Regions from separate parts of the Paenibacillus sp. RU5M genome, predicted to be linked through region 2. Evidence: riboswitches for the same ligand, from Rfam matches in the RefSeq annotation. Region 2 holds a riboswitch; the other holds the start of a gene.
The links. Region 2 has a riboswitch for FMN ahead of ribD (bifunctional diaminohydroxyphosphoribosylaminopyrimidine deaminase/5-amino-6-(5-phosphoribosylamino)uracil reductase RibD). Riboswitches for the same ligand answer to the same signal wherever they lie in the genome.
Positions count from the first base shown of each region.

Region 1: linked by a shared signal. The riboswitch ahead of CRO25_RS18755 (DMT family transporter) and the one ahead of ribD (bifunctional diaminohydroxyphosphoribosylaminopyrimidine deaminase/5-amino-6-(5-phosphoribosylamino)uracil reductase RibD) in region 2 are both predicted to bind FMN.

Region 1 is NZ_OBQM01000006.1:158,875-169,793, reverse strand. Features, by position in the region: gene CRO25_RS18775 (YqcI/YcgG family protein) at 1-349, opposite strand, end outside; gene CRO25_RS18770 (LysE family transporter) at 433-1,059, opposite strand; gene CRO25_RS18765 (urea carboxylase-associated family protein) at 1,172-1,795, opposite strand; gene CRO25_RS18760 (amidase) at 1,908-3,413, opposite strand; gene CRO25_RS18755 (DMT family transporter) at 3,550-4,530, opposite strand; FMN riboswitch at 4,675-4,826, opposite strand; gene CRO25_RS18750 (DinB family protein) at 4,910-5,407, opposite strand; gene CRO25_RS18745 (CGNR zinc finger domain-containing protein) at 5,544-6,104, shown strand; gene CRO25_RS18740 (amidohydrolase family protein) at 6,325-7,692, shown strand; gene CRO25_RS18735 (amino acid permease) at 8,234-9,673, shown strand; gene CRO25_RS18730 (hypothetical protein) at 9,986-10,919, shown strand, end outside.
Region 2 is NZ_OBQM01000001.1:312,680-323,598, forward strand. Features, by position in the region: gene CRO25_RS01575 (stage V sporulation protein AA) at 1-326, shown strand, start outside; gene CRO25_RS01580 (stage V sporulation protein AB) at 307-735, shown strand; gene CRO25_RS01585 (spore germination protein) at 819-2,429, shown strand; gene lysA (diaminopimelate decarboxylase) at 2,534-3,865, shown strand; gene CRO25_RS01595 (peptidylprolyl isomerase) at 4,088-4,519, shown strand; FMN riboswitch at 4,666-4,829, shown strand; gene ribD (bifunctional diaminohydroxyphosphoribosylaminopyrimidine deaminase/5-amino-6-(5-phosphoribosylamino)uracil reductase RibD) at 5,299-6,402, shown strand; gene ribE (riboflavin synthase) at 6,443-7,111, shown strand; gene CRO25_RS01610 (bifunctional 3,4-dihydroxy-2-butanone-4-phosphate synthase/GTP cyclohydrolase II) at 7,169-8,407, shown strand; gene ribE (6,7-dimethyl-8-ribityllumazine synthase) at 8,494-8,961, shown strand; gene CRO25_RS01620 (ScpA family protein) at 9,061-9,861, shown strand; gene scpB (SMC-Scp complex subunit ScpB) at 9,830-10,492, shown strand; gene CRO25_RS01630 (DUF2953 domain-containing protein) at 10,681-10,919, shown strand, end outside.

The sequences.
Region 1 (10,919 bases), on a different contig from region 2:
GCATCTCCCAGAACAAGGACTGATACTGCTCAACTGTTGTGTTGTTTCTCAAATCATCCGGTGTCTCGCAAATGACAACCAAAGAAGCATAATGTCCCGTATCCCGGGATACGGGTCCATATTGACTAAGTAATTCCGCCATGTCTTCAGCAGAAGCTTGTGTACGCGGATCCCTGGTGAATCCGTATCTCAAATGTCCGGAGAGAAAACCCATCCGTCCGGGTACACAAGGATACGTATTATCCTCATCTGCAATCATATTGGAAAATTTTGAATAAGCGTCCTGCTGCCATTCGGGCAGACCTTTGAATGATGCATTTATTTCATCGGCACTGTACAGCTCTGCCATGGATTCCCCAACTCCATTCCACATGATACCGTTAACGTATTAATGCGGATGGCGTTGGGTGACTGTCCAGTGTAGTTTTTATGTCAGAAAAAGATAGATCGTACTGCTTCAAAACCGAAGTACAGGCCAAATCCGATCAGACAGATCCCTGAGATAATGGAGATCCAGCGCAAAACGGTTTCGTTGCTGCGTTTATGAAATCGACTAGCCATGCCAGCCATGATGACATCCCAGACAAGGATTCCTATGAAAATACCAGAACTGTATAGTAGCAGATGAGCGGTGTCGGTATGCTTCACGGTTGTAGCAAGGATAGAGCCGTAAATGCCGAGCCAGAATAAAATATTCAGGGGATTGGACAGGGCCATGAGAAAGCCAGAGACAAAAGATTTCCCAACCCTCGCTTCTGCTGTAGAAGAGGTTTGGATACCGTCTTTTAACTTGGAAAGTGTTTCCACACCGGTATACACCAGAATAAAACTGCCAAAAGACCAAAGAAAAGAGCGCATGAAAGGTGTGTCCAGAAAATGGGCAACTCCAAAGTAGATCAGAAGCATGTACACCAAATCGGCAAACATGGCTCCCAGTCCCAGAATCCAGGCATGCATAAATCCGTGGCGGGCTCCGCGATCCAACTGAGCGGCATTGATCGGACCAATTGGAGCGGATAGTGAGATTCCCAGAATAATATAACTAAACAGTACAGACATATACGCGTTCACTCCTTAACGGGTTCGACGAATTGTACCGGTAAGTCACACACATATGGGTACAAGTCATCGTATTCCCGTCTGGAGCAAATTAGAACAAGCTGTGCGTCGCTTAATCTAATAAGGACTCTACATCCAGCTGAATGGCTGTACAATGATATCCGTTGCATGAGCTTTCTTCACATGGGCAGGCGGATAAACCGACAACCAGATCGGTCAATGCCTCCATCTCCACATAATCACCAGCACGCGAATCAGGAGCTACGACATCAATCTTGCCCAGATCATCTACAACCGATTTCATAAACAGATTAAATGGATAATGCTGATCCGGTGGCAAGATCCCGAACGGTTCAAGAGCCTGATTTAGGTTATGATAGCAGCTGGCATGATCCTTTTTGTCATATAATACTTCATACATTTCCGGACGACAGGCGGAGTTAAAAAAATCATGAACACCAACCGTGTCACGAACGATCTTAAGCAACGGCTGATATTGATTGGAATACACGGACTGTCCTGGTTTGATCCGGTAGGACCGCAGTACGTCCATCGTTACACCTGGGTCTAATCGATTATTGGCATTTTGAGCATCATATGCAACAAAATCAACGACCTGCTGACCCTCCAAATCGGTCACACGAATTAATGAACCTTTATTTACCTTGACGGCATAACCCGTTTTGGCCGGGATACGAACAGACTGTTTATGGCGTTCCGTTGTATTCATATTCATTCGTCACATTCCTCCGCAGTTTTTGCTTTCAGTATGCGGAGCTGACATGGCTTTCATGCACATTGGCAAACATAAGGCTCACATTGAAAATGATACAGGTTGTATTCAGCGTTTATGCTGGAAACAGTGGATTACCCTTCATGCCGACCCATAGTTCGGATGTTTCCAGCTGACCAGCCAGATGAAGCAACCAGTCTTCACGGCCTTTGGTTGCCATAATCTGTACACCCATGGGCAGGCCTTCAGGAGTCAGATGCACAGGAACACTCATGGCGGGTTGACCCGTCAGATTCGCGAGCTGAGTGAACGGAGTGTAGGTAAGACTTGGTTCAAACATCTCATAAATCAACTGCTGCTGCTGGATCTTGTCCAAATCGCTAATACGCATCAGATGCTGAATTTGTTCATCATGAGGTGTCAATTCGCCGATTTTGGGTGCCGGAAAAGCATTGACAGGTGTGACATAAAAATCATAGCGTTCAAACAATGTGGACATCTGAGCTGCGGCAACATCCCATTCAGCCAGACTATGTACGAATTCGGCAGCGGATACTTTTTTGCCGGCTTCAGTCAGAACCCAGGACTCGATCTCCATATCATCAGATGTTAATGATCTGCCCATAGAACGTTCCATCGAAGAGATCATCGCCGCCATTTCGCCGCTGTTCATCATGTAATAGTTCTCCATCAATTTGACTCCATTAACCGGACTCAGCTTTTCTTCAACCTCATGACCTTGTTCTTCCAGCCAGCAAACCGTCTTATATACAGCTTCTTTGGCTTCATTACTCACAGGTGTTCCTACAGGCGAAGCTGTCGTGTAAGCGACTTTCAGTTTGCGTTGATGAGGATAGTTCATATCAGCCAAGTAGCTGCCTGGAAAGAGGGGAGCATGAAACGCAGCTTCGGGCTGAATCACTTGCAGTGTGTCCAGTAAACCAGCACTGTCGCGAACGGAGCGGGACAAGGCAAAATCAATCGAAGCACCCTGCCACTGACGACCAACTCCTGGTCCAACAGGTGTCCGTCCTCGTGTAGGTTTTAGTCCGAACAAGCCGCTGAATGAAGCAGGGATTCGGATGGAACCGCCACCGTCACTGGCTCCCGCAAGGGGTACAATACCCGAGGCTACTGCAGCTGCGGCGCCTCCACTTGAACCACCTGGCGAATGATTAATATTCCATGGATTTCGACTTGGACCGTGAAGACGGGGCTCAGTAATATTTTTCAGGCCAAATTCCGGTGTATTGGTATGTCCGATGATAATGAAGCCTGCATCGCGCAGACGGGAAACGAAATTAGAATTCCGCTGTGCCCGATGCTCACTGAGAAGACGAGAACCCGAGGTGAGAATTTCACCTTCCAGGGATTGAGAGATATCTTTCAATAACAAGGGCACGCCGGCAAAGGGCTGCTCTCCCGGGCGAACTATACTCGCTTCCTGACGTGCACGTGTTTCATATGTACGAATGACTGCATTGAGCTGCGGGTTCACTTCTTCCAGGCGTGCATACGCCGCTTCCAGCAATTCGACAGGAGATATCTCCCGTGCGCGAACCAATTCAGCCAAACCTATAGCATCGTAAGATGTATACGAAAATGATGAAGACGAAGACATGATGATCTTTCCTCTCTAAATTGACTTAATCTACTATTCCATAAGTCATCGTACCACCGGAATAGCGAAAAGACAAAAGGCACTGAACATCTCAAAGGATGTCCAGTGCCTTAATTGATTTGCTTTTATATAAAATTCAATCCGTACGGAGCTTTGGTGCACCGTCAGCCGGAGTCGCTGATCGTTCTTGCTGTTTGGAGATGGCGAATAGGGCAATCCAGATGAGGATGAAGCCCACCAGTTGCTCCCATGTAATTAATGTGCGGAATGCAATCCAGTTTACCAGTACACCGGCCATCGGGAAGCTCAGTTCTGCGAGCGTTGCGACTGAGGCCTTGGTGGAGGAGAGCCCTTTGTAATATAACAGAAGACTCAGTAACCCTGGCAGTAATGCCTGACCCAGAATATTAAGTGCTACAGCCGCCTGTTCACCTGTAGCGGAAGGGAATGTCCAGGCAGCACCTTCGTTCCACGTCATAAAGATCAGCAGTGGCAAGGCTACGACAAAGCGCAGAGAGGTGACCGTTTCATAACGGGTTTGCCCCAGCATCAGCCGCCCCATAACTGTTGAACCGCCCCACAATGCAGCTGCACCCAGTGATAACAGGCTACCTGCATGAACCCAATTGTCCCAGTTGCCAAGGGGAAGGGTAAATCCAAACGTGAGCAGGTATGTTCCTGCAAGTGCAATGATAAACAGTCCACCGAAGCGGCGAGGCAATGTTTCTTTCAGCAGCAGCTTAGCCAGAACAATCGCAAATAGCGGCTGCATCTTTTGCAATAACAAAACGGTGTTGGGATCGTTATGCGTAAGTGCCAGGGTGAACAATACCGTGGCGAGAGCAGATCCTCCCCAGGAGATAAATATCACGGCAATCCAGTGGCGAGCACGCAGGTTTTTCAGATCGGCCCGGAACTTCCATAACACGGGAATCGCCACAAGGCTGACAATAATATGTTCCACCAGTACAATCTGCGTGGAGGTCATCGTTTTGAGCAAAATAATACGGAACAGTGGATCTACACCCCAAAGGGCGGCGCCGAGCACGACGAGCCAGAATCCGGTATTACTTCGTTCCTTGCGGTAAACTGTTGATGCAGGTTGTGTCTTTTCCATATTCAGGACTCCTTCGTCAGAACACGGAATCTTCAGTTGGCAAAATCGACAAAAGCCCCCGTTTTGGTATACACCAAATAAACGGGGGCTCAATCATTGACATGCCGTACGAAAATAAGCCTTTCCGTAACGGCATGTCAATGTGTTGATCTTCTCTCATCCGGACTTTACCGTCGGCCTTGGAGTCACACCAAGTCAGTCGCTGAATCCCTACATCGGGTCAAACAGCGAGTCGCGGGCTGGTTCCGAAGAACATCACCGCCGGTTGGGAATTGCACCCTACCCCGAAGATCCTATTCAATTATATTGTGTATTGAACAAGCTGTAACATTAATAAGTCCATCTTATTCCTGTAAGCGCTAGCAGTTCAAGTGTTTTTTTAGAATATGATATTCCAGCTTCCTTGTTGTCTGCGTAATAATACAATCTGTCCTGCATGATACGCATCGTGGAGTACCCAGCGGGCAAGCTCATGTGCCCATTTTTCATCTGTATCCATGTACGGGGCTTCAAGATCGGATTCTTCTAATGAAGCGAGCTGATCACGAAGTTGTCTGGCTAATTGCGTTGTATTTTGCACAAGTACACTCCAGCCAGCAGTATCAGAAGGGTCGCCCGGATCTCCGAAGGTGGATTCATTGTTTTCGGCAGGTGCACCAGAGGGTGTTGTGCCCTGAATACGACTCAACAAGCGATGATTATAGTAATACATATGGTTAACCAACTGCCAGATACTTAATCCACCGGCTGATGGAACCCAGGCTGCTTGTTCAGCAGTCAGTCCTTCGAGTGCCTTGGATAAAGGTACAATCCAGTTACATTGATCCCAGGTATCATCTTTCTGAATGAGCAATAGTTCTGTTGCTGTTGTAGTCATTGATTTTTCCTCCCTAAAATGAATTCATGGTAACTAGCTAAAGTGCTTAAATGTGGTTACAATTAATATAACCCAAACATGAATGTTTGTAACTATCTTTTTGAATCTAGGTAGTTACATTTTAGCGGAGGTACGTATGGATAGACTATGGACTGATTTTGTGAACAGTGATTACCATGACTGGCGTGGTGGGGATCGTTCAGAGGACAGGCTTGGCAAAACCGAATGGCAGCAAGGATTTCTCAAACAATGGCAACTGAATGCATCTGTACCTGCTTCTTCTGAAGAGGAGGGAGCACTGAGGAACTTCAGAAATGAATTGCAGGCTCTTGCAACTCGTTTATCTGGCGGAAATGCATTATCGAACCAAGACCTGGAATGGCTAAACGCCATGATGAAGGAAGGTCAGGTAATAAGAAGACTGAACGCTGGAGATGAGGGACTGAATCTTTCGCTTATCCCTGTAGGAAATCAATGGCAGCAGGTCATGGCGGAGGTTGCAGCCGATTTTGCCATCACTGTAGTTGAAGGGGATGGGGGAAGGATTCGTATCTGTGACAATGCGGATTGTCGCTGGATGTTCTATGACGATACGCGCAGCAGAACCCAGAAGTATTGTGATGACAAGATGTGTGGTAATCTGATGAAGGTTAGAAGATTTAGGGCAAAACAGAAGAATGATCAGCAGCAAGAGTAAAGTGTATGAGAGTAAGGAGTATGCACAGAGTGATTTGCGGTACTTTTCGACAACCGGGAAATGTTCAATGGTTTTTTGTAATCAAAATTGAATGTTTCCATCCTCTTCTATATAATAGTTATATACTTAAAATATTTCAGCTAGTCATTTCATCATCAGAGATTAACATCCGGGATTCAAGCGTATATTCAACAAAAAACAATGATTGGAGATGTGTCTTGTGGGGACAAGTTATCTACTGAAAAATGGTTGTGTATTGTCTATGGATTCGTCGGTGGGTCAGTATAAACGGGCGGACGTTCTTATTGAGGATTCTCTTATAACTGCTATCCGGCCCGACCTGAGTTGTATTGAAGCGGAAGTAATAGATGCATCGGAGATGATCATACTCCCTGGACTTGTAGATACGCACCGGCATGTATGGGAATCACTTGTAAAAACAGCGGGAACCAACTGGTCACTTCCGGTCTATCTGCAGAATCTCTACTATGGAGCGATGGGAAGTAAACTCCGGCCACAAGACAGCTATATCGCCAATTTGCTCGGTTCTTTGGAAGCGCTTAATGCAGGAGTGACCACGGTGCTTGACTGGAGTATGCCGTATTCCCCGGAGCATACGGATGAACTGATTCGCGGACTTCAGGATGCGGGTATTCGGTCGGTGTTCGCTTATGGTCTACCGGGTGAGACGCCCTACTGGAACAGAGAGAGCAAGCTGACGTATTCGAATGATGTGAGAAGAGTCAAGGAACAGTATTTTTCTTCACGGGATCAGCTTCTCACGTTCGGCCTTGCAATTCGTGGTCCGGAGTTCAGCCATTGGGATACCACAGTGAAGGAAATTCAGCTTGCTCAAGAGCTTGATGCGATATGTTCAATGCATGTTGGCTTTGGAAGCTGGGGATCCGTAGATCGTTCGATAAGTAAAATGTATGAGGCTGGTTTACTGAGCCCAGGTCTGAACGTCGTACACGGAAATACGATGGATACGGATGAGTATAAAATGTTGGCCGATAGCGGCGCCTCACTGTCCGTCACACCAGAAGTAGAGATGATGATGGGGCATGGGTATCCGGCAACGGGGTACTTCCTTGAAAATGGAGGAACTCCAACGCTCGGAGTCGATGTTGTAACATCGACGGGTGGGGATATGTTCTCCCAGATGAAATTTGCACTTCAAGCTGAACGTTCCCGTGAAAATGAACAACTTTTGCTGCAGGGTGAAATGCCTGGCGAGCTTAATCTTCAATCCAGTCAAGTTCTAAGATTTGCAACTTCTGCTGGGGCGAAGGCTCTGGGACTTGAGCGGAAGATCGGTACACTTACGCCAGGTAAAGAAGCAGATCTGATTATGATCCGAACCACCGATCTTAACTTGTTCCCGGTGCATGATCCGGTTGGAGCCATCGTTCAATTTGCCAATCCATCCAATGTGGATACCGTGTTTGTAGCAGGTCGGCCGGTGAAGCGCGAAGGCAAGCTGCTGCATGTCGATCTGAACGAGGTTCGGCGGAAGGCTTTAGACAGCAAGGAATATCTGCTATCTCAATATCAGATGTCGGATGCAGAGCGAATTGTATTTTCATAAGTTAGATGATCCGTGTGAGTGAAAGAGTGATTCTCTTCCGGAATGAATAGAGTGGATGTTCTTATCTGGCTTATAGATCTAATGGCGTTACAAGTGATGGGCCGCATAGGAATATGCGGCTCTTTGGCGTACCTGTTCATGGTACGTCATGACAGGGGAGCAAGCGATAAACCGCAAAAAGAGGCGAAAAGGCACTGTATTGCACAGTTGCATGTAACAACAAGTTTATGATGTTTTGGTAAAGGAAAAAGCTGTTAAAAAACTGCGCATAATATAAATTATACGCAGTTTTCTTTTAAATCGATTTTCATATTCTCCCCTGTCCAACAGATCATGATAAATTTCGTCGAGAACGCACAAAATATACCTTCACCCAAAAATAAATTTAACAAAGCAACGCGACAAAGTGTAGAAATCGATAGATTTTTGTAGTTGATCGGTAAGATAGAACAAAGGACTTTTTCATAGAACAGATGACTCAAACAAAATATTTGAAGTAAAGAGACACTTTCATCATTTTCAATACGAGAGGAAACTGTGTATGAACCAAAACCAGAATCGATCTTCCCTATTTAGAAAAAAACCGATTGCCACCGGAGATAACGAAAGCAACATGTTGAAGAGGGTTCTGGGTCCGCTTGATCTGATGACCCTCGGGGTAGGTGCGATCATCGGTACGGGTATCTTTGTATTAACTGGTGTTGCTGCCGCAAAATATGCAGGTCCCGGTTTGGTACTTTCTTTTCTGCTGGCAGGTATTATCTGCGCTTTCGCTGCATTGTGTTACTCGGAGTTTGCATCCAGTGTGCCTGCTTCAGGAAGTGCGTATACATATAGCTATACCGCTTTTGGCGAAGTCATTGCCTGGATTCTCGGATGGGATCTTATTCTGGAGTATGGATTTGCAAGTGCGGCTGTTGCCAGCGGCTGGTCTGGATATTTTCAAACGTTATTGTCTGGATTCGGGTTGCAATTACCCCATGCGCTCACTAGTGCATTTAGTCCTGAAAAAGGAACCTATTTTGATATCACCGCAGCGGTGATTACGTTAATCATTACATTCCTGCTCACCCGAGGGGTGAAAGAGGCTGCTCGTGCCAACGGAATCATGGTAGCGATTAAAATTATCGTGGTGCTGATCTTTATCGGTGTGGGTGTGTTCTATGTGCAGCCGGATAATTGGCAACCGTTCCTTCCGTTTGGTATTTCAGGAGTAACCGCAGGGGCGGCAACGGTATTTTTCGCTTACATTGGTTTCGATGCGGTCTCTACTGCTGCGGAAGAGGTGAAACGTCCTCAACGGGACTTGCCAATCGGTATTATTGCATCTCTTGCGATCTGTACCGTGCTTTACATCGTTGTATCGTTGATCCTGACAGGGATTGTACCTTATCACATGCTGAATGTGAGTGATCCGGTTGCCTTTGCCTTTGAATTTGTGCAGTTGAAAGGATTGTCCTGGATTGTTTCGCTTGGAGCGATTACGGGAATTACTACGGTATTACTTGTTATGATGTATGGTCAGACGCGTTTACTTTATTCCATGTCACGGGACGGACTATTGTCTCCGGTATTTTCCAAAGTCAGTGGCAAAAGCCAAACACCTGCTACGGGGACTTGGGTTGCTGGGATCATCGTCGCTTTATTCTCGGGATTCATCTCACTTGGCCATCTGGCAGAGTTGACCAACATCGGAACACTGTTTGCTTTCGCGGTTGTAAGTCTGGGAATTATCGTATTGCGTAAAAACAACCCGGAACTGAAAAGGGGATTCCGCGTACCTTTCGTCCCATTGATTCCTATTCTGAGTGCTGTTGGTTGTATGTATCTCATGACACGTCTTGCAGCTCTGACCTGGATTACGTTCTTCGGGTGGTTAATTATTGGTTTAATCATCTACTTTGCCTACGGTCGTCATCACAGTCATTTGAATCCGGCACGGCGTATATCGGAGACGTTCAAAACAACAAAGGGGAAATAGCTGTCATAGCTGATTTCTAAATTTTAGAGATATCGTGAAAGGTTAGTAAATTAATTTGTCACACTGAAACTATACGTTAATAGAGTCAACTGCATTGTCTCATACTGCATCGCCAAAGCGGCGCGGTATGGGGCTTTTTTTGTGAGAGCAGTACGTGTAATGCGAAAAAAATGGTAATATATAAGGTTATATATGGGTATCTAATAAGTAATACATCTATCCTTGTGAGCGGAACCGGGGTTGCGGTCAGGGCAAATATGACATATATTTGGGGGTGTGACATGCCATCAGACATAGGAGAGGGGATGTATCATGAACACACCATTACATACCAATCAACATCACCATAATTCGAATTTCGGTTTTGCATTGGCTGACTCAGCCGTACTTGCCGAGACAAAGCTAATCCTTTCACATCCAGATGACACAAACAAATTTCAATTGGATATTGATCCGCAGCGCCGTTTGAAGGATGGACGCAAGGTATCGGTTGTTGCGCAGTATATGGATGCACCGCCGGATCGGCAAGATGCCATTATCATATATGGGGAGGAGCTGGGATTTGTACAATATGCAGTTACCCTGCGACCAGACAGTACATGCTCACTCACTCCCATTGAAGGAATAGATCATCCGATCGTATTGAATTTGGGTGACTTTGCAGAAGGGGAGTACGAGCTGCGAATTTCACTGCATGTCAAAACACCCCGCATCGCAGAGGGACCACTGGAGCCCGAGCAGCATGCCATGGTGAAATATGCTCAGGTGGTAACTGTTGCGATATGTCTGTTTCCAGCCGAAGTTGTGCAGATGAACGAAGTACCCGAGACGGTCTGGACACGGGATAATCATGTGTTTGACTCGTACGGTAGTGGTGGCTTTATTCTCGCAGATCTGCCTCGTATGGCGAAACGTGTAGAAGATCTGATCGGTTCTGGAAGCCATAATCTGATTGAACAATTCAGTGAGGGTGACCTTTCGGACACCTTGCTTGAGGAAGGTCTCATGGCGATTGCCTGGGGAGTAACACCTTGGTGTTATTCGATATATTCGGCTCCGGATGAACATTCGAGAACTATACTTTCGGTAGACAAGCTGGGTGAGGAACCTCAGACCACGGGAATATACCGTGTGCATCCTGAAATTAAACAATTAAGTATCGTGCCGGTAAACGAATTGGCATACTGGCCATCCTGTGCAGAGAAAGCGTGGCCTGTAATTGATGTTCCGGGTGAAGGCGAGACGT
Region 2 (10,919 bases):
TTTTCTTTGGATCAGCATTGACCATTATGAATTTTCATGCGGACGTAAACATGCAGGAAGTCCAAATTCGAATTGTAGAGATGATTACGGGCCGCCGGGATGAGCATCCATATCTGTTTCAGGTGGCGTATTCCCTCGGGATCGGGTTTGGTATGGCTGTGTTCTTCAATCATTTATTCAAGAAAAAGTGGAATGAAGAACCTACCCCTTTGGAAGTGGAAATGTTCCTATATCAGCAAAATGTAGACAAGTATGTTGTGATTGAAGAAACCGAACGTATGCATGAAGAGGAACGCAGGGAGATGAATGCGGATGAGCGTTCTTAACGGAGCAATCAGCATTGTACTGGGCATTGCGGGGGGAATCGCGGTAGGAAGCGGTGTGATTGCGCTTATTCTCGTGCTTGATATGATCCCCAGACTAGCTCAGCTTACGCGATCCTATGACAAAACCCATTGGTATGAAGGGGCCTTGATCGGAGGTTCGCTGCTCGGTACTGTTGCGGATTTTTGGCACTGGAAGGTACACGGAGCGCTGTTGCTGAGCCCGATCATCGGACTGTTTTGCGGTGTGTTCATCGGTCTGCTTGCTGCGGCACTGACTGAAGTGCTGAATGTACTGCCAGTGCTGGCAAAACGACTGGGCATGAAATCGTATTTGTTTGGATTGTTGCTTGCTATGATTTTGGGGAAGATGACGGGCTCCCTGTTTGACTTTTTTGTATACCAGCGTTAAAACGTTAGGCCTAAGGAGGATGGGAAATGGACGTAAGATCGGACAACGACGGGCATGAATCCAGCGAAGCAACATCCGAAGAGATGATGCATAAATCTCCTTATGAGATTCAGGAGGAAGAAGAAAAGAAGGCTTACGAAAAGAAGAAGCAAAATGAAATGTCTGACAGTATCGAGGAATCGGTAGAATATTGGCAGGAAAACGACGATATATCCCCTCGCATGAGTGATAACAAATACACGCTTCAGCAAGTGTTGGGACTTGGGGAGTCCTTTGATGTGAATATGAGGGAAATGGTCTTAGGCGGCAAACACGTTGGATTGTTGCTGCTGACTGGATTTGCGAAGGATGAGATTCTGCTTGAAGTGTTAAAAAGGCTAACCTATCTTACACCGGAGCAAGTGTCCGGACATGCGCTGAAGTCGTATTTCGAATGTTACATTCCTCATATTCAAGTTGAGCGAGTGGAGAAAATGAGTGCCGTTATCAACAAGGTCCTCACAGGCATGAGTGCCATGTTTGTCGAAGGGGACCGTTCCGTTATTATTATGGATACCCGTAGCTATCCGGTACGTTCACCAGAGGAACCTTCGCTGGAGAGAGTGGTGCGGGGTTCAAGAGACGGATTCACGGAGACACTTCTGACCAACGTGGCGTTAGTGCGCCGAAGAATACGGGACCCAGGATTAAAATTTGAAATTATGCAGGTCGGACGAAGATCGCAAACGGATGTCTGTGTTGTATATATTGACGATATCGTGGACAAGGTTCAGGTGGATTCCGTTCGTGAAAAAATCAAACGAGTGAATATCGACGGCATCCCTGCTGCCGATAAACAGCTTGAAGAAGCGATTATTAACAAGGGTTGGCACCCGTATCCGTTAGTTCGGTATTCGGAACGACCGGATGTGACAGCTTCTCATTTGATGGACGGAAGAGTTGTTGTTTTTGTAGATACTTCACCCAGTGTGATGATTCTGCCCACGACCTTTTTTGACCTGTGTGAGCATGCGGAAGAGAACAGACAGACCGCCTTTATGGGAACCTATCTGCGCTGGGTACGATTTGGGGGTATTCTGATTTCGCTTTTCCTGTTGCCGCTATGGCTGTTGATGGTTATTGACCCTGCCATTAAGCCAGCAGGAATGGAGTTCATCGGTCCTCATGAAAATGCCCAGCTCCCGCTGATTCTGCAGTTCCTGCTTATTGAATTCGGGGTGGATTTATTACGGATGGCAGCAGTCCATACCCCGACGCCACTCGCTTCGGCCATGGGTTTGATTGCGGCCATTTTAGTCGGGGATATCGCCGTAAAAACAGGATATTTTGTCAATGAAGTGGTACTTTACATGGCGATTGCCGCGATTGGTATGTTTGCAACACCCAGTTATGAGCTTGGTTTGGCAAACCGGTTGGTCAGATTGTTTTTGCTCGTTGCTGTGGCGATATTCAAGGTTCCCGGATTCGTTGTCGGGACGACGTTCATTATCGTGGCGCTCACTTTGCATCGCTCCTACAACTCTTCTTATCTCTGGCCGTTCATACCGTTTAATGCAAAGGCTTTGGGTAACTTTTTGTTCCGTTTGCCGCTGTTGGAAAATAAAAAACGTCCTTCGATCAACAAAACGCGTGACAATACCAAAATGGACAGTGATCCAGACGGGGAACTGCAAAAAAGTAAAAAACACAAATGATCTGCCGAAAAATCCATTCTTCTCATTTTCTAATTTGATATACTGATGTAAAATCATTGGAATAACAGCTGTTCCAGTATATAAAAAAGTGAGGAATGCAGATTATGTATTTACATGGTACAAGTAAAATAAATGCACAGGGACATCTGGAAATTGGTGGAGTCGATACAACCGACTTGAAAGAACAATTTGGAACTCCCCTGTATGTTGTGGACGAGCAATTAGTTCGTGAGCGTTGCAGAGAGTACATGGAAGCGTTCCGTGCTTCAGGCCTGGGTTTCCAAGTTGCTTATGCAAGTAAAGCATTCTGCGTAATGGCCATGTGTGCCCTTGCTGCGGAAGAAGGACTTTCCTTGGATGTAGTATCCGATGGTGAATTGTTCACGGCACTGCAAGCCGGTTTCCCGGCAGAGCGCATTCATTTCCACGGTAACAACAAAACGTTGGAAGAGATCGAAATGGCGCTTGATGCAGAGATTGGCTGCTTCGTTGTGGATAACTTCAATGAACTGCACTTGCTGCAAGCTGTAGCCGCAGACAAAAATCGCAAAGTTAACATTTTGCTGCGTGTGACGCCTGGTGTTGAAGCGCATACGCATGAATATATCTCGACAGGACAAACGGATTCCAAATTTGGATTCGATATCGGGAACGGAACGGCATTTGAAGCCATTGAATTGGCTTCCAAGCAGTCAAATCTGGTATTGCTCGGTGTGCATTCACACATCGGATCCCAAATTTTCGAAGTTGAAGGCTTCCAAATGGCCGTTCAACGCGTTGCTGAGTTTGCAGCAGATGTGTATGAGCGTCTTAACGTGGCATTCAAAGTGGTTAATCTGGGCGGTGGCTTCGGTATCCGCTATATTGATGGAGACACACCGCTTGAAGTTTCACAATACGTGAAAGCTATCACGGATGCGGTGAAAAATTATTTTGCTCAAATCGGCTATGCCGTGCCTGAGATCTGGGTTGAACCAGGCCGCAGCATTGTAGGTGAAGCGGGAACAACACTCTACACCGTTGGAACAAGCAAAGATATTCCAGGAGTCCGTAAATACGTAGCTGTGGATGGTGGAATGACAGACAACCCACGTCCAGCGCTGTATGAGTCCAAATATGAAGCTGTATTGGCAAACCGTGCAAATGAGGCTTCTCAGGAAACGGTATCTGTTGCTGGTAAATGCTGTGAGAGCGGCGATATGCTGATCTGGGATCTGGACCTGCCTAAAGTGCAAAGCGGCGATCTGCTGGCAGTAGCTTGCACAGGCGCGTACAACTACTCTATGGCAAGCAACTATAACCGGATTCGTCGTCCGGCAGTTGTGTTTGTCAAAGACGGTCAAGGGGATGTTGTCGTACGCCGTGAGACGTATCAAGACATCATCCAGAATGATCTGGTACCTGAGCGTATTGCAAAACAGCCCGTTACCCGTTAATTAAAGAAGAAATAGCGGAGCGCTATATGAAGAAGGCAAAAAAGGACACTCCTTTTTTGTCTTCTTTTGCATCTTTAGGGCTAAATTCCGAAAAAATCTTGCTTATTATTTTGCGATCAATCCATTTTCGGTGTACACTAAGAAAAGTGCTATAAAGCTTGGCCCAGGGTCATGCGTTCTGGCACCATTAACGATGGTCAATACGAAAGGAGTCATTTACATATGGCGAAACAAGCGAAAATCAAAATGGCAAACGGCGGAGAAGTTGTAATCGATTTGTTCGATCAAGAAGCTCCAAACACAGTAGCAAACTTTGAGAAACTGGCTAACTCCGGTTTCTACAACGGTCTTGTATTCCACCGTGTTATTCCGGGCTTTGTAGCTCAAGGCGGATGCCCTAACGGTTCCGGTGCAGGCGGCCCAGGTTACACAATTAACTGTGAAATCAACCCGAACAAACATGAGCGTGGAACTTTGGCTATGGCTCATGCAGGCCGTAACACAGGGGGAAGCCAGTTCTACATCTGCTACCAACCGCAACCACATTTGGATGGACAACATACTGTATTTGGTAAAGTAACCAAAGGTATGGAATTCGTGGACGCTTTCGAAGGTCGCGACAAAATGGAAACAGTTGAAGTAGTAGAAGCTTAATCAATAAACGTATGTAAACCGTTTCGCAATGAGCGAAGCGGTTTTTGTTTACACTTAAGCTTATTAAAAGTTAGTATGTGACAAAAAGGAACAAAAAACAATTGATTTTTTGGCGTTAAAGTGCTAACATCCAATTAATAACGCAACGAATCCTTCAGGGCAGGGTGTAATTCCCTACCGGCGGTGATGCAGTATGTGAGGATATCTATCCAGCATTGATGCAAAGTCCGTGACCCGTCTGCCTGTGGCAGATGGCTGATCTGGTGTAATTCCAGAACCGACAGTATAGTCTGGATGGGAGAAGGAGAGGGTGCAGTCCTTAGGGGCCGCATTCCGCAGGAGTGTTGCTGTACAGTTTTTGACGAATTCATTTCCTGTGCAGGGAGAAATCCGGTTATTTCCGGCAATCTTCATACATATGCCACATCATAGAAGCTCTTTACCTGTAATTGAAGTTCATTAAGGTATGTGTCTGCTTTCACTTGCCTAAAATGAAGTTTTGGGCGATGTGTAGTTGGCAATGTATCAATAGTACTGCTGGTGACACATGTCTCTCATCATCCCCATCGAACGGTTTGTTCGACGGGGATTTTTTATAATATCAGTAAAGTAAAAACTTCGAAGCATGATGTTCCTGATATTGCAAGAAAAATTTCCGCTAAACGCGGTCTGGCTTCCTTGAAGTACTTCGATAGACGTTTTTCTTATTGGATATGGAACATGCCTCTCTGTTGGAAGGGAGGTCTAAACTTAAGATTTTAACCGTGGGGTGAACGGACTTGGAAATGATTAATGATGAATTTTATATGGCGCTGGCGCTGGATATGGCAGAGCGGGCACAAGGACAGACCGGAATCAATCCGGTAGTAGGTTGTGTCGTGGTAAAAGAAGGACGTATCGTGGGCCTCGGAAGTCATCTCAAACGGGGAACGGGTCATGCAGAGGTTCATGCGCTGAACATGGCGGGCAGTGATGCTGAAGGCAGTACAGTGTACGTTACGCTCGAACCCTGTAGCCATTATGGCAAGACTCCACCATGCAGCGAACGTCTCATTCATGAGAAAGTGAAACGTGTCGTTGTATGCTGCGAAGATCCGAATCCGCAAGTCTCCGGCAGAGGGATCAGCATGCTGCGTCAACAAGGGATCGAAGTTGAAGTTGGAGTGCTGCGTGAGCGCGGAAGACGTATGAACGAGAAATTTATCAAATACATTACAACAGGTCTCCCCTTTGTAACTTTGAAGACGGCCTCTACACTGGATGGCAAAATTGCTACGCGTAGCGGTGACAGCAAATGGATCTCTAACGAGTCAGCTCGCGAGATTGTACACGCGCTTCGCCATCGCCATCAAGGAATTATGGTTGGTGTGGAAACGGTCATTGCAGACAATCCCGAACTAACGACTCGCTTGCAAGTGGAAGGGATCAGCCCGGTACGAATCGTGGTCGATTCCAAGTTACGTCTGCCTGTAGGCTCCAAAATGGTCAAGGATGGCCTTGCACCAACCTGGGTGCTTACAACAGATGAGGCGAGCCCTGAATCGGCTGAGCGGCTGGAAGCCTATGGGGTGGAGATTATACGTTGTGGTCCAGGACCACGTGTTGATCTGCTGAGTGCACTCAGCAAGCTCGGTGAGCGTGAGATTGGTTCGATTCTGCTTGAAGGCGGGGGCACACTGAATGGGTCCATGCTGGAAGCACGGTTGGTAGATCGACTGCTCATGTTCATTGCTCCGAAAATTGTCGGAGGATACGAAACACCAGGCAGTTTCCGCTTTGAGGGTGTAGAGCGCATGAGTCAGGCGATTCAATTACATCAGCTGGAAGTTGAGCAAGTTGGAGATAATATCAGCATTGGCGGAATTCCGGTTTGGCCTGAATAAATGAATTAACGATAACGAAATAAATAAAGGAGGCGGTAGCATGTTTACCGGTTTGGTGGAAGAAGTCGGTCAGATCCGGCGGATAGGTCGGAAAGGCGAAGCGATGGTCCTGAATATCGGAGCTTCCGCCATCATGAATGACTTGAAGATTGGCGATAGTGTAGCTGTAAACGGGGTATGCTTAACTGCGACAACCCTGGAGGGTGGCGGATTTACTGCCGATGTGATGCCCGAGACATATCGACATACCAATCTTAGTCAATTGCAATCAGGCAGCAAAGTTAATCTGGAGCGAGCCATGCTGTCAGGTGGACGTTTTGGCGGGCATATCGTTCAGGGCCATGTCGATGGCACTGGGGTCATTGGCAGCATTACACGTGACCAGAATGCAATTGTTTTCGAGATCAAACCTGATGATACGCAGCTGTTCAAATATCTGATACCCAAAGGGTCTGTAACCCTGGACGGAATTAGTCTGACCGTTGTGCATACTTCACAGACCGCATTCACTGTATCCATTATTCCACATACCATTGGTGAGACTGTATTGAATGTGAAAAAGACGGGAGATACCATCAATATTGAGTGTGATATTTTGGGCAAATATGTGGATCATCTGCTGCACTATGGTAAGGGACATCAGGAGACCGGTGCTGGCAAGCCGCGAAGTATCAGTGAGGATTTCCTGGCTAATCACGGCTTTGCTTAACAAATCGTAATTGATTAACTACAAATATAAATTGAAATAGAAACTGGAGGGGGACCTATGTCAGAGAAATCCATTCTGAATTCTATTGAGGAAGCCATCTACGATCTCATGCAGGGTAAACCGGTTATTGTGGTGGATGATGAGGATCGGGAGAATGAAGGCGACTTTATCGCTTTGGCGGAAAAGGCTACACCTGAAGTGATCAATTTCATGATTACCGAAGGCAGAGGTTTGGTGTGTGTTCCCATTACGCAGCAACGTGCCGATGAACTCAACCTAAAGCCTATGGTTCAGCAAAATACAGACTTTCATGGGACGGCTTTCACCGTCTCTGTAGATCATAAAGATACCACAACGGGCATCTCGGCTCATGAACGCTCCATTACAGTTAAGGGTCTAATCGATCCCGAAGCGAAAAGCGGAGATTTCCGCAAGCCGGGCCACATGTTCCCACTTATCGCCAAAGATGGCGGTGTGCTACGACGCGCTGGACACACGGAAGCGGCTGTAGATCTCGCCATTATGTGCGGTTCTTATCCGGCAGGTGTAATCTGTGAAGTGATTAAGGAAGATGGCACGATGGCCAGACTTCCGGATCTGCAGGAGATTGCCCGCAAGCATGATCTGAAGCTAATCAGCATTCAGGACATGATTCGGTACCGGAATGAGAAGGAACAGTTGGTTAAACGCGAAGTAGCTGTACGCATGCCAACAGACTTTGGTGAATTCCAGGCGGTGGCGTACACCAATGCGGTGGACAATAAGGAGCATGTCGCTTTGGTTAAAGGCGAAATTGACGGATCGAAGCCTGTATTGGTCCGCGTACACTCCGAATGTCTCACAGGGGATGTATTCCATTCTCATCGATGCGACTGTGGTCCACAATTCGATGCAGCATTGAAACAGATCCATGACGAAGGCAATGGCGTCCTGCTCTATATGAGACAGGAAGGACGAGGCATTGGACTGATCAACAAGCTCAAAGCCTACAAACTGCAAGAGGAAGGTTTGGACACCGTGGATGCCAATCTGAAGCTTGGGTTTGCTGCCGATCTTCGAGATTACGGCATTGGTGCCCAAATTCTCAAAGATCTAGGGGTTCGTCAAATTCGGTTGTTAACTAACAATCCACGCAAAATTAAAGGGCTTGAAGGGTACGGACTTGAAGTGCTGGAACGTGTTGCCATTCAGATGGAAGAGAACGAGGACAATACGGTCTACTTGCACACGAAGCAGGCGAAGCTCGGCCATATGCTAAAGTTCGACGATATCGAGCAGAATGAAGAAAAAAACTGAGTAGCTTTTCTGAGGTTAAACAGGGTGAACTAGTTTCCAAAGATCAGCTGCGTACATCATATAATACAATTAGGGAGATGACTTGAATGCCACACTTTTTTGAAGGACATTTGGTATCAGAAGGATTAAAATATGGAGTGGTCGTAGGACGTTTTAACGAGTTCATTACAAGCAAATTGCTTAGTGGAGCACTGGATGCGTTCAAACGTCACGGTGTACAAGATGATGAAGTGGATGTAGCTTGGGTTCCAGGAGCCTTTGAAATCCCGTTGATTGCCCAAAAAATGGCCGAAAGTGGCAAATATGATGCTGTCATTACGTTGGGGACGGTTATCCGTGGTTCAACAACACATTATGATTATGTGTGCAATGAGATGGCTAAGGGTGTAGCCGCAATTAACCTGAAAACAGGCGTACCTACAATCTTCGGCTTGGTTACAACAGAGAATATTGAACAGGCCATTGAGCGTGCTGGAACAAAGGCAGGAAACAAAGGCTGGGATTCAGCTACTGCCGCTATTGAAATGGCGAACTTGACGAAACAGCTAAAATAGTGCTTATTTAATATAGTGCCCTGCTCTGCGCAGACGAAAACGGGAGACCGGATTCGGCGGCTAGCGGGGTTTTTATTTTCTGGCGGGAGGATTCGTCTAGTGACGGTAGTTACATACAAACTGGAGACTTTTGAAGGGCCTTTGGATCTGCTGCTTCATCTGATCGATAAGGCAGAGATTCATATCCAGGATATTCCCATCAGCGATATTACCGATCAATATATGGCGTATCTGCATTCGATGCAGGAGCTGGAGCTGGATATTACGAGTGAATTTCTGGTAATGGCGGCAACACTGCTGTCGATCAAGAGCAAACTATTATTGCCCAAACCACCGGTAATCGAGGACTTTGAGGATTATGCATATATGGAAGATGAAGATTATGATCCACGTGCAGAACTGATTGCGCGTCTGATTGAATATCGCAAATACAAGGGAATTGCGCGTCACTTGCACGAACGGGAGTGGGAACGCAGCCTTATTTTCTCCAAAGAGCCTGAGGATTTGCGACCGTATATGCCTGTAGAAGCACAATCGAATCCGGTCGAGGGTTTGCATCCCTCGGATCTGATTGCGGCCTTCCAGAAGGCGCTGCGCAAGGCGGAGAAGCGGACAACCGTAACTCGGATCCATCGGGATGAAATCTCGGTTAAGGATCGTATTCGCGATGTCATCGGTGCGTTGGAAAGTATGGGACCGGGAGGCAGGCTGTTATTCTCCAAGTTGCTGGATAACCAAATTTATCGGCACGAGATTGTCGTAACTTTTCTGGCGGTGCTGGAACTGATGAAGATGAAGCAGATCGTCTGTTATCAGGAGCGGATGTTTGAGGATATCGTTATGGAGTGGAGAGGGGAAACAAAGAATCATGGATTTTCCGAAATTGAAATCGATTATTGAAGGCCTGCTGTTTTTGTCCGGAGAAGAAGGTCTGAGCATCAAACAAATCGCCGAAATCGTAGATCAGCGAACCGAACTGGTGTCGGATGCGATTGAGGAAATGATCGCTGAATTTTCCAAGCAGGGACGAGGCGTACAAATTCTTAAAATTGCAGGGGTAGTCCAACTGGGTACCTTGCCGGAACATGCGGCTTATTTTGAGAAATTGGCTTATTCACCTGCACGTACCTCTTTATCCCAGGCGGCGTTGGAGACGCTCGCTATTGTGGCGTACCGTCAGCCTATCACACGGGTAGAGATTGAGGAGATCCGTGGGGTGAAATCCGAACGTGCTATCCATACACTTGTGAACAAGGATCTCATTCAGGAAGTGGGACGGGCTGAGGCAATTGGACGCCCAATTCTATATGGTACTACCAAGTCTTTCCTGGACTACTTTGGTTTGGCTTCGCTCAAAGATCTACCGGAGCCAGGGTTGTTTGAAGATTCCGAGAACCTGGAGGAAGAAACACAGCTGCTTTTTGAAAAATTGGATGTGCAGCATGTGGACCTGGACCTGGATAGTGCAAATTTCGAAGATGATCCAAATGCAAACGATATTAATAACGAAGATGATCCTTCGAACTCATAACTTTGCAGTCTGGATCGATCCAAAACCGGTGCCCTTTCGGGGTGCCGGTTTTTTTGGCGTGGTATGTGGAATGAATTGTAAGGTAGCGTCCAAAGATTAAATGGAATTTTCAGGTCAGACGTGAATTTTTTCCTATATAGAGTGTCATACTAGACGAGAAAAGAATTGAGGGCTTGGAGGTAAGGCCTGTGTGGATTTGGCTTGGAGGAATCGGCTTGTTGATCGCACTGCTTCTTGTCGCAGTCCTCATCTCGTATGTTCATGTGCATTTTACATTCAGGAAACACAATCATGATGATTATGCCAAGATTACGGTTCGTCTGTTATATGGCATTGTGCGTATTAACTATGAAATTCCTAGTATTGTCTTTCGTAATATGAAGGAAGGTTTTCTGGTGAAGACGGAGCAGCGAATGAATCATTCGAG